3 regions of the Pseudomonas sp. LBUM1664 genome follow, and region 1 is predicted to be linked to each of the others. Evidence: predicted binding sites of a transcription regulator. Region 1 holds the regulator's gene; each other region holds the start of a gene.

The links. The regulator sigma-54, encoded in region 1, starts transcription at its own class of promoters, with help from an activator protein. The targets are predictions, from matches to a motif close to ANTGGCATNNANNTTGCTNT.
Region 2: a site for sigma-54 is predicted at 1,887-1,906, ahead of ACA047_RS04570 (pilin). Genes of this name have one in related genera too.
Region 3: a site for sigma-54 is predicted at 1,544-1,563, ahead of ACA047_RS09915 (CmpA/NrtA family ABC transporter substrate-binding protein). Genes of this name have one in related genera too.

Annotation. Positions count from the first base shown of each region.
Region 1 covers NZ_CP166791.1:5,299,797-5,303,936, reverse strand. Annotated here, with positions in the region: gene rapZ (RNase adapter RapZ) at 1-793, opposite strand, end outside; gene ptsN (PTS IIA-like nitrogen regulatory protein PtsN) at 795-1,259, opposite strand; gene hpf (ribosome hibernation-promoting factor, HPF/YfiA family) at 1,272-1,580, opposite strand; gene ACA047_RS24790 (RNA polymerase factor sigma-54) at 1,657-3,150, opposite strand; gene lptB (LPS export ABC transporter ATP-binding protein) at 3,317-4,042, opposite strand; gene lptA (lipopolysaccharide transport periplasmic protein LptA) at 4,042-4,140, opposite strand, start outside.
Region 2 covers NZ_CP166791.1:978,039-982,178, reverse strand. Annotated here, with positions in the region: gene ACA047_RS04585 (DUF748 domain-containing protein) at 1-188, shown strand, start outside; gene ACA047_RS04580 (DUF2845 domain-containing protein) at 190-486, shown strand; gene ACA047_RS04575 (BON domain-containing protein) at 787-1,140, opposite strand; gene ACA047_RS04570 (pilin) at 1,431-1,841, opposite strand; gene pilB (type IV-A pilus assembly ATPase PilB) at 2,065-3,765, shown strand; gene ACA047_RS04560 (type II secretion system F family protein) at 3,768-4,140, shown strand, end outside.
Region 3 covers NZ_CP166791.1:2,086,112-2,090,251, reverse strand. Annotated here, with positions in the region: gene rmf (ribosome modulation factor) at 1-190, shown strand, start outside; gene ACA047_RS09920 (quinone-dependent dihydroorotate dehydrogenase) at 436-1,455, opposite strand; gene ACA047_RS09915 (CmpA/NrtA family ABC transporter substrate-binding protein) at 1,696-2,907, shown strand; gene ACA047_RS09910 (ANTAR domain-containing response regulator) at 2,921-3,496, shown strand; gene ACA047_RS09905 (nitrate/nitrite transporter) at 3,861-4,140, shown strand, end outside.

The sequences.
Region 1 (4,140 bases):
GTTCGGTCAGGTAGACGGAGCGGTGATGGCCTCCGGTACAGCCGATGGCGATTGTGACGTAGGCACGGTTGCTCGCGGCGAAGCGGGGCAGCCATTTGAGCAGGTAGCTGGAGATGTCCTGATACATGTCCTCGACATCCGGCTGGGCAGCCAGGTAGTCGACCACCGGCTGGTCGAGCCCGGATTGCTCACGCAATTCCGGTTTCCAATAAGGGTTGGGCAGGCAGCGCACATCGAACACCAGGTCGGCGTCTACCGGCATGCCACGCTTGAAACCGAACGACTCCACCAGGAACGCCGTGCCCGGCTCCGGCTGGTTCAGCAGGCGCAACTTGATGGTGTCGCGCAACTGATACAGGTTCAGGTTCGTGGTGTTGACCTTCAGGTCCGCCAGGTCGGCGATCGGACTCAGCAGCTGGCTTTCGTCATGGATGGCTTCGGCCAGGGAGCGGCTGGCGTTGCTCAGCGGGTGGCGCCGGCGGGTTTCGGAAAAGCGCTTGAGCAGTGTCTCTTCATCGGCATCCAGGTACAGCACATCGCACTGGATATGCCGGTTGCGCACTTCCTCGAGCAGTTCAGGAAACCGCGACAGATGGCTCGGCAGGTTGCGTGCATCGATGGACACCGCCACCAAGGGTTGCGCCAGTTCGGTGTGGATCAGGGCGCGCTCGGCCAGTTCCGGCAGCAGGCCGGCTGGCAGGTTGTCGATGCAATAGTAGCCGCTGTCCTCAAGCACATTGAGGGCGGTGCTTTTACCGGAGCCGGAGCGGCCACTGACGATGATCATGCGCATGTTAATGACCGCTCTGCTCGTCCAGGACTACCTGATACAAGGCCTGGTTGCTCGGTGCGCTGCGCAGTTTTTCGCGTACTTCCTTGCGGTCCAGCATGCTGGCGATCTGGCGCAGCAGCTCAAGGTGCGCATCGGTCGCCGCTTCCGGAACCAGCAGTACAAACAGCAGGTCGACCGGTGCGCCGTCGATGGCGTCGAAATCTATGGCGGCTTCAAGGTGCAACAGCGCGCTGATTGGCGCGGTACAACCTTTGAGGCGGCAGTGAGGGATGGCGATGCCGTTGCCAAAACCGGTGGAACCGAGTTTTTCACGGGCGATCAAGGCCTCGAAGACGTCCTGCCTTTTCAGGTCCGGCACTTCGCGGCCGATCAGGTCGGCGATTTGTTCTAGGGCTTTCTTTTTACTGCCACCCGGCACGTTCACCAGGGAACGGCCGGGGGTCAGGATGGATTCTAGTCGGATCATGGATTGGGGGGGTTAACGACCGGTTGCGCCCTGAAGGAGGCTTTGGGTCTTTTCCTTATGCTTTTTGAGTTGGCGATCCAGCTTGTCGGTCAGCAGGTCAATTGCGGCGTACATGTCGGTGTGCTCCGCGTTGGCGACCACTTCTCCGCCGGGGATATGCAGCGTGGCTTCGATTTTCTGCAGCAGCTTCTCGACGTTCATCGTGACTTGCACGTTGGTGATCTTGTCGAAATGCCTTTCTAATCGGTCGAGTTTTTCGCCGATGTAGGTGCGCAGGGGCTCGGTCACTTCCAGTTGGTGTCCACTGATGTTGACTTGCATACAGCTTCTCCTTCGTTGCCAGTGCATAAAGCGGCAGGCAGAAATACCTGCCACTGGAACGCTGTGGCGTGGCCTGTTACATCAACCGCTTGCGTTCGCTCGAAGGTGCGATCCCTAAGGATTCGCGGTATTTGGCGACGGTACGGCGGGCCACCTGAATGCCTTGTGCCTCCAGTAAACCAGCGATCTTGCTGTCACTCAACGGCTTTTTCTGATTTTCCGCCGCTACCAGTTTTTTGATGATCGCGCGGATGGCCGTGGACGAGCATTCACCGCCTTCGGAGGTGCTGACGTGGCTGGAGAAAAAGTATTTCAATTCATAGATGCCCCGAGGGGTATGCATGAATTTCTGGGTGGTCACCCGCGAAATCGTCGACTCGTGCATGCCAACCGCCTCGGCGATGTCATGCAGGACCAACGGTTTCATCGCTTCGTCGCCGTACTCCAGGAAGCCGCGCTGATGCTCGACGATCTGGGTGGCTACTTTCATCAAGGTTTCGTTGCGACTTTGCAGGCTCTTGATGAACCAGCGCGCTTCCTGCAACTGGTTGCGCATGAAGGTGTTGTCGGCGCTGGTGTCAGCGCGCCTTACAAAGCCTGCGTACTGGGCGTTGACCCGCAGCTTGGGCACCGATTCCTGGTTCAGTTCCACCAGCCAGCGATCGTTGTGCTTGCGCACGATCACGTCGGGCACCACGTATTCGGGTTCGGTGGACTCGATCTGCGAGCCCGGGCGCGGGTTGAGGCTCTGGACCAGTTCGATCACCTGGCGCAGTTCATCTTCCTTGAGCTTCATGCGCCGCATCAGTTGGCTGTAGTCGCGACCACCCAGCAGGTCGATGTAATCGGTGACCAGCCGCTTGGCTTCGGCCAGCCAAGGCGTCTTGGCGGATAACTGGCGCAGTTGCAGCAGCAGGCACTCGCCCAGGTTACGGGCGCCGATGCCGGCCGGCTCGAATTGCTGAATGCGGTGCAGGACGGCTTCGATCTCGTCCAGTTCGATGTCCAGCTCGGGGTCGAAGGCTTCGAGGATTTCTTCGAGCGTTTCGTCCAGGTAGCCCTGATTATTGATGCAATCGATCAGGGTCACGGCGATCAGGCGATCGGTGTCGGACATCGGCGACAGGTTCAGCTGCCACAGCAGATGGCTTTGCAGGCTCTCGCCAGCGGAGGTGCGGGTGGTGAAGTCCCACTCGTCGTCATCGCCGCTTGGCAGGCTGCTGGCGCTGGTCTGGTAGACGTCTTCCCAGGCCGTGTCCACCGGCAGGTCATTGGGGATGCGTTCGTTCCATTCGCCATCCTCAAGGTTATCCACCGTCGGGGCGGCTTCCTGGTAGGACGGTTCCGGGATTTCGGTACTGGTTTTTTGCTCGACGTTGTCGGCCAGCGGATCGGTGTTGTCGAAGTCGTCGCCTTCTTCCTGGCGTTCGAGCATCGGATTGGACTCCAGGGCCTCCTGGATTTCCTGTTGCAGGTCCAGGGTCGACAATTGGAGCAGGCGGATGGCCTGTTGCAGCTGCGGTGTCATCGTCAGCTGCTGGCCCATTCTCAAGACTAGCGATGGTTTCATGGCTGGGGCTTAACACCTTAATTCGCCGGCGCACATGCGCCATCCACTACAGGGCGCCGAAGCGCCAAACATAAGCAAATTATATGCCTGAAACTGGAGTGTTTGCCTAGGGCGTCGCCGTAATAAAATTAAACGACGCCCGGGCGATTCGCCAGACACTTTGTGCTTACAGGCGGAACTCATGGCCCAGATACACTTCCTTGACCAGTTCATTGGCCAGGATGGTGGCGGAGTCGCCTTCGGCGATCAGCTGGCCGTCATTGACGATATAGGCGGTTTCACAGATATCCAGCGTCTCACGCACGTTGTGGTCGGTGATCAGCACGCCGATCCCCTTGGCCTTGAGGTGGTGGATGATCTGCTTGATGTCGCCCACCGAGATCGGATCCACACCGGCGAACGGTTCGTCGAGCAGGATGAATTTCGGTGCGGTGGCCAGGGCGCGGGCAATTTCCACGCGTCGCCGTTCGCCACCGGACAGGCTCATACCCAGGTTGTCGCGAATGTGGTTGATGTGGAATTCCTGCAACAGGCTTTCCAGCTCCTGGCGGCGGCCAGCCTTGTCGAGCTCCTTGCGGGTCTCGAGGATCGCCATGATGTTGTCGGCAACCGACAGTTTGCGGAAGATCGACGCTTCTTGCGGCAGATAGCCGATACCGGCCTTTGCCCGGCCGTGCATCGGCTGGTGGCTGACGTCCAGGTCGTCGATCAGCACGCGACCCTGATCGGCCTGGACCAGGCCGACGATCATGTAGAAGCAGGTAGTCTTGCCCGCGCCGTTGGGGCCGAGCAGGCCGACGATCTGGCCGCTGTCGATGGACAGGCTGACGTCACGTACGACTTGACGGCTCTTGTAGCTCTTGGCCAGGTGCTGAGCTTTCAGAGTTGCCATTACTGGGCCTTCTGCTCGGTTTTCTTTTTAGGCTGGATCACCATGTCGATCCGTGGGCGCTGCTCGGTCACCTTGTTACCCGTGGCACGACCGGCGCT
Region 2 (4,140 bases), 2.1 Mb from region 1:
TCAAGTTCTGGAGCGGCAGTGACGTACTGTTGCGCCAACTGGGGCAGGAACGGGCCGGCAGCATCAAGGACTTCCTGGTGGACAAGGGCCACTTGGCCGACGACCGTGTGTATTTCATCGACGCCAGCCTGGGCCAGGCCGAAAGCGACGGGCGCGTGATCACCCTTCTGCATCTGGATGCCGAATAAGTTGAAGCATCTGTACGGGCTCAGCCTGGGTTTTCTGCTCGCCACCGGCCAGGCGTTGGCTGCCGATACGCTGCGCTGTGGCAGCCAGCTGATCAGCGTCGGTGATCGTTCAAGTGAAGTGCTGCAAAAATGCGGCGAGCCTGCGGCGCGGGATGATCTGGGCTATAAGCGCAGCGTCAATCGCCGGGAAGAATACCCGGTGGAAGAATGGACCTACGGCCCCAACAACGGCATGTATCAGTACCTGCGTTTCGAGGGCAACCGGCTGGTGCAGATCACCAGCCAGCGCGGGCGCTGAGCTTGTCCAGGACAATGTGTTTGATGTGCCGCCGCCATCGCGAGCAGGCTCGCTCCCACGGGTTTTGGTGAACCTATGGGAGCGAGCCTGCTCGTGATGGCGGCAACCCGGTTCTTCAGTCTGGTCCGCAATCTGGCGGCAGATTGATCCATCCCAGAATAGAACAGGCCCCCGGCACGAATGACGGGGGCCTGTAATGGCCACGTCCGTGTGGCCTTCGCATGAACTCCAAAGCAACGGCAGACGTATATCTGAGCCCGCTTGCCGTGCCTTCTCCCGTTCAGGCGAGAAGCTTGAGCCTTATTCGGCTTTCAGGCCGTCAGCCGATACGGCTTTGACGCCTTTGATCTTTTTGGTAATAGCCACGGCAGTGGCCTTCTGAGCATCGGTCACGGCAACAGTCGAAGACAGGGACACAACGCCTTTATTGGTTTCCACTTTGATGTCAGTACCTGGAATGCCTTTTTCGGTAACCAGGTCGGCTTTGACCTTGGTGGTGATCCAAGTATCAGAGGTGGCTTCTTTGGCCTCCGTCACTTCGCCAGCAGCCAGCAGCATCGGAGCCTGAGTTGCTTGAGTGGTCTCGGCGAATGCGCTAGCCATGGTCAGGGTCAGAGCGGTAGCGGCGGCGGCAGTGATAGCGAACTTCTTCATACGAGTAACTCCTGTTTTTCTCAAAAACTGCCGGACGTGCATCCCGGCAGGGTTGTCAGGAGTAGTGCGAACGTTGTGCCAGTTTTGAAATTTAAAACAATTCCTTTTAAATCATTGAGTTAAGCGAAGCGGTGATTTTCATAATCATGCAAAATGCAAGACTCACTGATTCTGGACATGCAAGTTGCAGGTTTTGGCGTCCTTCTAAGCTTATGAATTTCAGAGGTTTTCTGTGGTGAGGGAGCAAGCTCCCTCACCACAATCAAGCGAAAACCGACATCAGGGACCTGCTAAACACCCGTGCAGTTTTTCGGCAGGTATTCCTGGGCGGCCGTGGAGGCACAGCTCCAAACTCCCGTTGCCGAACGGCTGAAGGTGATCGTTTTACCCAGTATGGGCGAAGACGCATTAAGGATTGTGCAAACGATACTGCCCACTCCGGTCGAAGCAACGCCTGAAGCAGTCATCGTGCAGTTGCTGGTGGGCGATGTGCCGCCAATGTTGGCCAGCGTTGGGTCTGTGCCTTGATTCATGACGTCCTCGAACGGCACCTGCAACGCGGAGGCCTCCGCCAGACCCGCCGTCACCTTAGCCCGAGACTGGTACTTGGAATATTGCGGCAACGCAAACGTCGCCAGAATGCCGATGATCGCCACAACGATCAGCAGTTCGATCAGGGTAAAGCCACTCTGCTTATTCATAGACATCTCCAATGCATGAGGTGAATCTCATGACCTGAAGCGACCGTTGCACGGCACATGCCAACCTTCCCGGTCCCGCCAGCAGGGGGGTTCAACCAGCACGACTCCTGCGTCCTACCCCAACAACCGCACTATCTGACGTTTTTTGTCACCCTTCCCCGCTGGTTTGGCGTCGATGCTTGACTAGGCTATAAGTCATGAACTGTCTGCGTCCGGTACTCCCATGAATGACATCGCCCTAAGCGGCCTGACCAAGCAATTGGTGCTGGCCGAACTGATCACCGAGCAAAATGCGCAGCAAGCGTACCAACAGGCCCAACGCAATCGCATACCTCTGATCAGTTATCTGGTGCAAAACAAACTGGTCCAGAGCCGCCAGGTCGCAGAAATCGCCTCGGAACATTTCGGCGTCGCCCTGCTGGACCTCAACAGCCTGGACAAAGAAACCCAGCCCACTGGCCTTGTCAGCGAAAAACTGGTGCGCCAACATCACGCCCTGCCGCTGTGGCGGCGCGGCAACAAGCTGTTCGTGGGGATCTCCGACCCCACCAATCACCAGGCCATCAATGACATCCAATTCAGTACCGGCCTGACCACCGAAGCGATCCTGGTGGAGGACGACAAGCTCAGCGACGCCATCGAGAAGTTTTTCGAATCCAGCAACACGGGCCTGGAAGGAATGGGCGATGTCGACCTCGACGGATTGGACATCGAGTCGATCGACGACCACAAGCAAGACTCCATAGCCAGTCAGGACACCGACGACGCGCCGGTGGTGCGGTTCGTCAACAAAATGCTGCTGGACGCGATCAAGGGCGGCTCCTCCGACCTGCACTTCGAGCCCTATGAAAAAATCTACCGGGTGCGGGTGCGTACCGACGGCATGCTGCGGGAGGTGGCCCGGCCACCGATCCAATTGGCCGGCCGCATCGCCGCGCGCCTCAAGGTCATGGCCAGTCTTGATATCTCCGAACGGCGCAAGCCCCAGGACGGCCGGCTGAAAATGCGCCTGTCAAAAACCAAGTCCATCGACTTCCGGGTCAACACCCTGCCCACGCTTTGGGGCGAAAAAGTGGTGATCCGGATCCTCGACCCGTCCAGCGCGCAAATGGGCATCGATGCCCTGGGCTACGAGCCGGACCAGAAAGAGCTGTACATGGCGGCCCTCAAACAGCCCCAAGGGTTGATCCTGGTGACCGGGCCGACCGGCTCGGGCAAGACCGTGTCGCTCTACACCGGGCTGAATATCCTCAACACCGTGGACATCAACATTTCCACCGCTGAAGACCCAGTGGAAATCAACATGGAAGGCATCAACCAGGTCAACGTGAACCCACGCCAAGGGCTGGATTTCGCCCAGGCCCTGCGCTCGTTCCTGCGTCAGGACCCGGACGTGATCATGGTTGGCGAAATCCGTGACCTGGAAACCGCCGAAATCGCCATCAAGGCAGCCCAGACCGGGCACTTGGTGCTCTCGACCCTGCACACCAACAGCGCCGCCGAAACCCTGATCCGGCTGCACAACATGGGCATCCCGGGTTTCAATATCGCCACGGCGGTACACCTGATCATTGCCCAGCGACTGGCGCGCAAACTGTGCCCACATTGCAAGAGGGCCATCGAGATTCCCGAGGAAACCCTGCTCAAGGAAGGTTTCCCCCGGGAACGCATCGGCTCGTTCACGATCTATGAGCCGGTCGGTTGCGAACAGTGCAACCTTGGCTACAAAGGGCGCGTGGGGGTTTACGAAGTGGTCAAGAACACACCCGAGCTGCAACGGCTGATCATGGCCGAGGGCAACTCGCTGGAAATCGACCTGCAAATGCGCAAGGACGGTTTCAATGACCTGCGCACATCAGGGCTGTTCAAAGCGATGCAGGGCATCACCAGCCTCGAGGAAATCAACCGGGTCACCAAGGATTGAACATGGCGGTCAAGGCAGTAAAAACCGATGTTTACACTTGGGAAGGCAAGGACCGCAAGGGCACCAAAATGACCGGCGAGCTGACCGGCCAGAGCCCGGCCCTGATCAAGGCCCAATTGCGCAAGCAAGGCATCAACCCCGAGAAGGTGCGCAAGAAATCCACTTCGATATTCAGCAAGGGCAAACGCATCAAGCCCCTGGACATTGCCCTCTTCACCCGCCAGATGGCAACGATGCTCAAGGCCGGCGTGCCCCTGCTACAAGCGTTCGACATCATTGGCGAAGGCTTCGACAACCCCAACATGCGCAAGCTGGTGGACGAGGTGAAACAGGAAGTCGCTGCCGGTAACAGCTTCGCCGCGGCGTTGCGCAAGT
Region 3 (4,140 bases), 3.2 Mb from region 1:
GGAAAGAGCATTTTTACGCGGTTACCAATATGGCGTTGGTGGTAAATCCCGTGAGCTTTGCCCCTTTACTCTACCGTCGGTACGTCAAGCCTGGATCAATGGCTGGCGAGAAGGACGCGGCGACAACTGGGACGGTATGACCGGCACTGCGGGTATCCATAGACTCAACGAACTTCACGCCGTCGGCTGATACAGGGCTTAACACTCAAGACACGACAATTTGACTTGATACACAACGATTAACCACGCACGTCCCATCCGGACGGCGGGCTTCGGCCCAGGGGCTCCTTCGAGGAGCCCTTTTTAATGCCTGAATTTTATGAATACCGGAACCTGAGCTGCAAACACTGTTGTGGCGAGGCTCTTCGTCCTGTGGGAGCAAGCTTTGCTCCCACAAAAAACGTGTTCGCCAAAATAGAGCGACCAATCCTCGAATCAGCCCAACGCCGCAATAGCATCCACCGACTCACGAATCAGCGCCGGCCCCTTATAGATAAAGCCCGAATAAATCTGCACCAGGCTCGCCCCTGCGGTGATTTTCTCGGCCGCATGCCGCCCTTCGGTGATCCCGCCCGCTGCGATGATCGGTAGGCGACCTGCCAGTTCGGCGGCCAGCACCTTCACCGTGTGGGTGCTCTTTTCACGCACCGGCGCGCCAGACAAGCCTCCCGCCTCGTCACCGTGTTCCAGCCCCTCGACACCTTCGCGGCCCAGCGTCGTGTTGGTGGCGATTACCGCGTCCATTCCGGTCTCGATCAGGGCCTGGGCTACCTGAGTGGTCTCTTCGTCGGTCATGTCCGGGGCGATCTTGATGGCCAGCGGGACATGCCGGCCATGAATCAGGGCCAGTTCCGCGCGACGTCGCGCCAGGTCGGCCAGCAGTTGCTTGAGGGAATCACCGAATTGCAGGCTGCGCAGCCCCGGGGTATTCGGGGAACTGACGTTGACGGTCACGTAGCTGGCGTGGGCGTAAACCTTGTCCAGGCAGATCAGGTAGTCGTCGACCGCGCGCTCCACCGGGGTGTCGAAATTCTTGCCGATGTTGATGCCCAGCACGCCCTTGTACTTGGCCGCAGCCACGCGGGCCAGCAAATGGTCGACGCCCAGGTTGTTGAAGCCCATGCGATTGATGATCGCCTCGGCTTGCGGCAGGCGGAAGATCCGTGGCTTGGGATTGCCCGGCTGCGGACGCGGGGTGACGGTGCCGATTTCCACGAAACCGAAACCGAGCTGGGCGAACCCGTCGATGGCCGCGCCATTCTTGTCCAGGCCCGCTGCCAGCCCGACCGGGTTAGGAAATTCGAGCCCCATCACCTTTACCGGCAGTTTCGCCGGTGCCTTGCACAGCAGGCCATTGAGGCCCAAACGCCCGCCCGCACCGATCAGGTCCAGGGACAAATCGTGGGAGACTTCCGGGGAAAGTTTGAACAGCAGTTCACGGGCCAGGTTATACATGGGCGGCTTTGACTCGGACGACGAAAAGAGGCGGCGATTATAGCCGGGCAACGGCAACTCAAGCGAGGCGCCAGCGCAAAACAGCGCCGATGGCATATGCCTTGCACCCTTTGCGTTCATCGGCCCCCCTACCAAAGGCGGAATGGGTGCCACACTGTTTGAAGGACAACGGCGTCGTCATCCGGCCTTGCTCTGGCAGCCGTCCGGGTACGGCGCCTTTTTTGTGGAAGGTGATGCTCGATGAATGAAATTCCAGCCAACCCCCTGGCCTGGGTCAATGGCAGCGATGCCCCGGAAAAGAGCGCGATCAATCTCGGGTTCATGGCCTTGAGTGACTGCGCCCCGGTGGTGGTGGCCGCCACCCAGGGTTTCGCCCAGCCCTACGGCCTGACCCTGAACCTCAAGCGTCAGACGTCCTGGGCCAGCCTGCGAGACAAACTGGTCAGCGGTGAAATCGATGCCGCCCACAGCCTGTACGGCCTGATCTACGCCGTGCACCTGGGTATCGGTGGTGTCGCGCCGACCGACATGGCCGTGCTGATGGGCCTGAACCAGAACGGTCAGAGCATCAACCTGTCCCATGGCCTACAGGCCCAAGGCGTGACCAGTCCTGAGGCACTGGAACAGCATGTGCACCAAACTCGACCGAAACTGACCTTCGCCCAAACTTTCCCCACCGGCACCCACGCCATGTGGCTCTATTACTGGCTGGCCGCCCAGGGCATTCATCCATTGTCGGATGTCGACAGCGTGGTGGTCCCGCCGCCGCAAATGATCGCGCACCTCCAGGCTGGGCGTATCGACGGCTTCTGCGTCGGCGAGCCCTGGTCCGCCAGCGCGGTGAAGCAAAACCTGGGCTTCACCCTGGCGACCACCCAGACCATCTGGCCTGATCACCCGGAAAAAGTCCTGGGTTGCACCCGCGCCTTCGTCGAGCAATACCCCAATACAGCCCGGGCTCTGGTGATGGCGATCCTCGAAGCCAGTCGTTTTATCGAAGAAAGCACCGAAAACCGCCGCAGCACCGCACAACTATTGAGTGCGCCCGAATACCTCGACGCACCGCTGGACTGCATCGAACCACGACTGCTGGGCATCTACGCCGACGGGTTGGGCAACAGCTGGCAGGACCCCCACGCCATGCGGTTTCATGGCGGCGGCGAGGTGAACTTGCCGTACCTGTCCGACGGCATGTGGTTCATGACCCAGTTCCGCCGCTGGGGCCTGTTGCGCGAAGACCCGGACTACCTGGCCGTGGCGCAGGAGGTCCAGCAACTCAAGCTGTACCGCCAAGCGTGCACGGCGCTGGATATCTCACCTCCTCGCCAGGACATGCGCAGCAGCCAGTTGATCGACGGCATCATCTGGGACGGCTCGGATCCGGCCAAGTACGCCCGCAGCTTCAAACTGCACGCCTTGAGCGATGCGGCTCCCCTTCTCGCCAGCCGCTGACAGGAGCCTCGACATGCTGCGTATCCTGCTGATCAACGACACCGCGAAAAAAGTCGGTCGCCTCAAAGCCGCCCTGATTGAAGCCGGGTTCGAAGTCATCGACGAATCCGGATTGATCATCGACCTGCCGGCGCGCGTCGAAACGGTGCGTCCGGACGTGATCCTGATCGATACCGAGTCACCCGGACGCGATGTGATGGAGCAAGTGGTGCTGGTCAGTCGCGACCAGCCACGACCGATCGTCATGTTTACCGATGAGCACGACCCGGATGTGATGCGCCAGGCAATCAAGTCGGGCGTAAGCGCCTATATCGTCGAAGGCATCCACGCCGCACGCCTGCAACCGATCCTCGACGTGGCCATGGCCCGCTTCGAAAGCGACCAGGCCCTGCGCGCCCAGCTCGTGGCCCGGGACCAGCAACTGGCCGAACGCAAACGCATCGAACTGGCCAAGGGCATGCTGATGAAGATGAAAGAATGCAACGAAGAACAGGCCTACACCCTCATGCGCCGCCAGGCCATGAGCCGCCAGCAGAAGCTGATCCAGGTGGCAGAGCAGATCATTGCGATGAATGAGTTGCTGGGCTGAAAAGGCCTTGTAGCGCCTGGCCTGACGTCATCGCGAGCAGGCTCGCTCCCACACCGGTTTCGGGATGAACGCGGCATCTGCGAACACCGTCAATCAAGTGTGGAAGCGAGCCTGCTCGCGATTGGCCTCCCTCCGATCTCCCCTGTTGGCACAGTTCTCGCTTAAGCAAACCCACAGGTAACCAACGGCGGTTGCCCCACCTACGACAAAGACGTCGCATACCCTCCTCGCCCCCTGGCGATTCGGGTTGCGGCGTTTTTTTGTTTTGGCCCCACAGTCCGGGGTCGGTGGTGCGGCCGCAGTGGCGCACTGCCTCAAAGCACTGACTCATTTTTTTCGAGACTTTTGACAGCTGAGGTGCGCGATGAATTCAAGCTTCTGGAAATCCGGCCATACCCCGACCCTGTTCGCAGCCTTCCTCTATTTCGACCTGAGTTTCATGGTCTGGTACCTGCTCGGCCCGATGGCGGTGCAAATTGCCGCCGACCTGCAACTGACCACCCAACAGCGTGGCCTGATGGTGGCCACGCCGATCCTGGCCGGCGCTGTGCTGCGCTTGTTCATGGGCCTGCTGGCCGATCGGATTTCTCCTAAAACCGCCGGCATGTTCGGTCAGGTCGTTGTCATCGGTGCGCTGTTCTGTG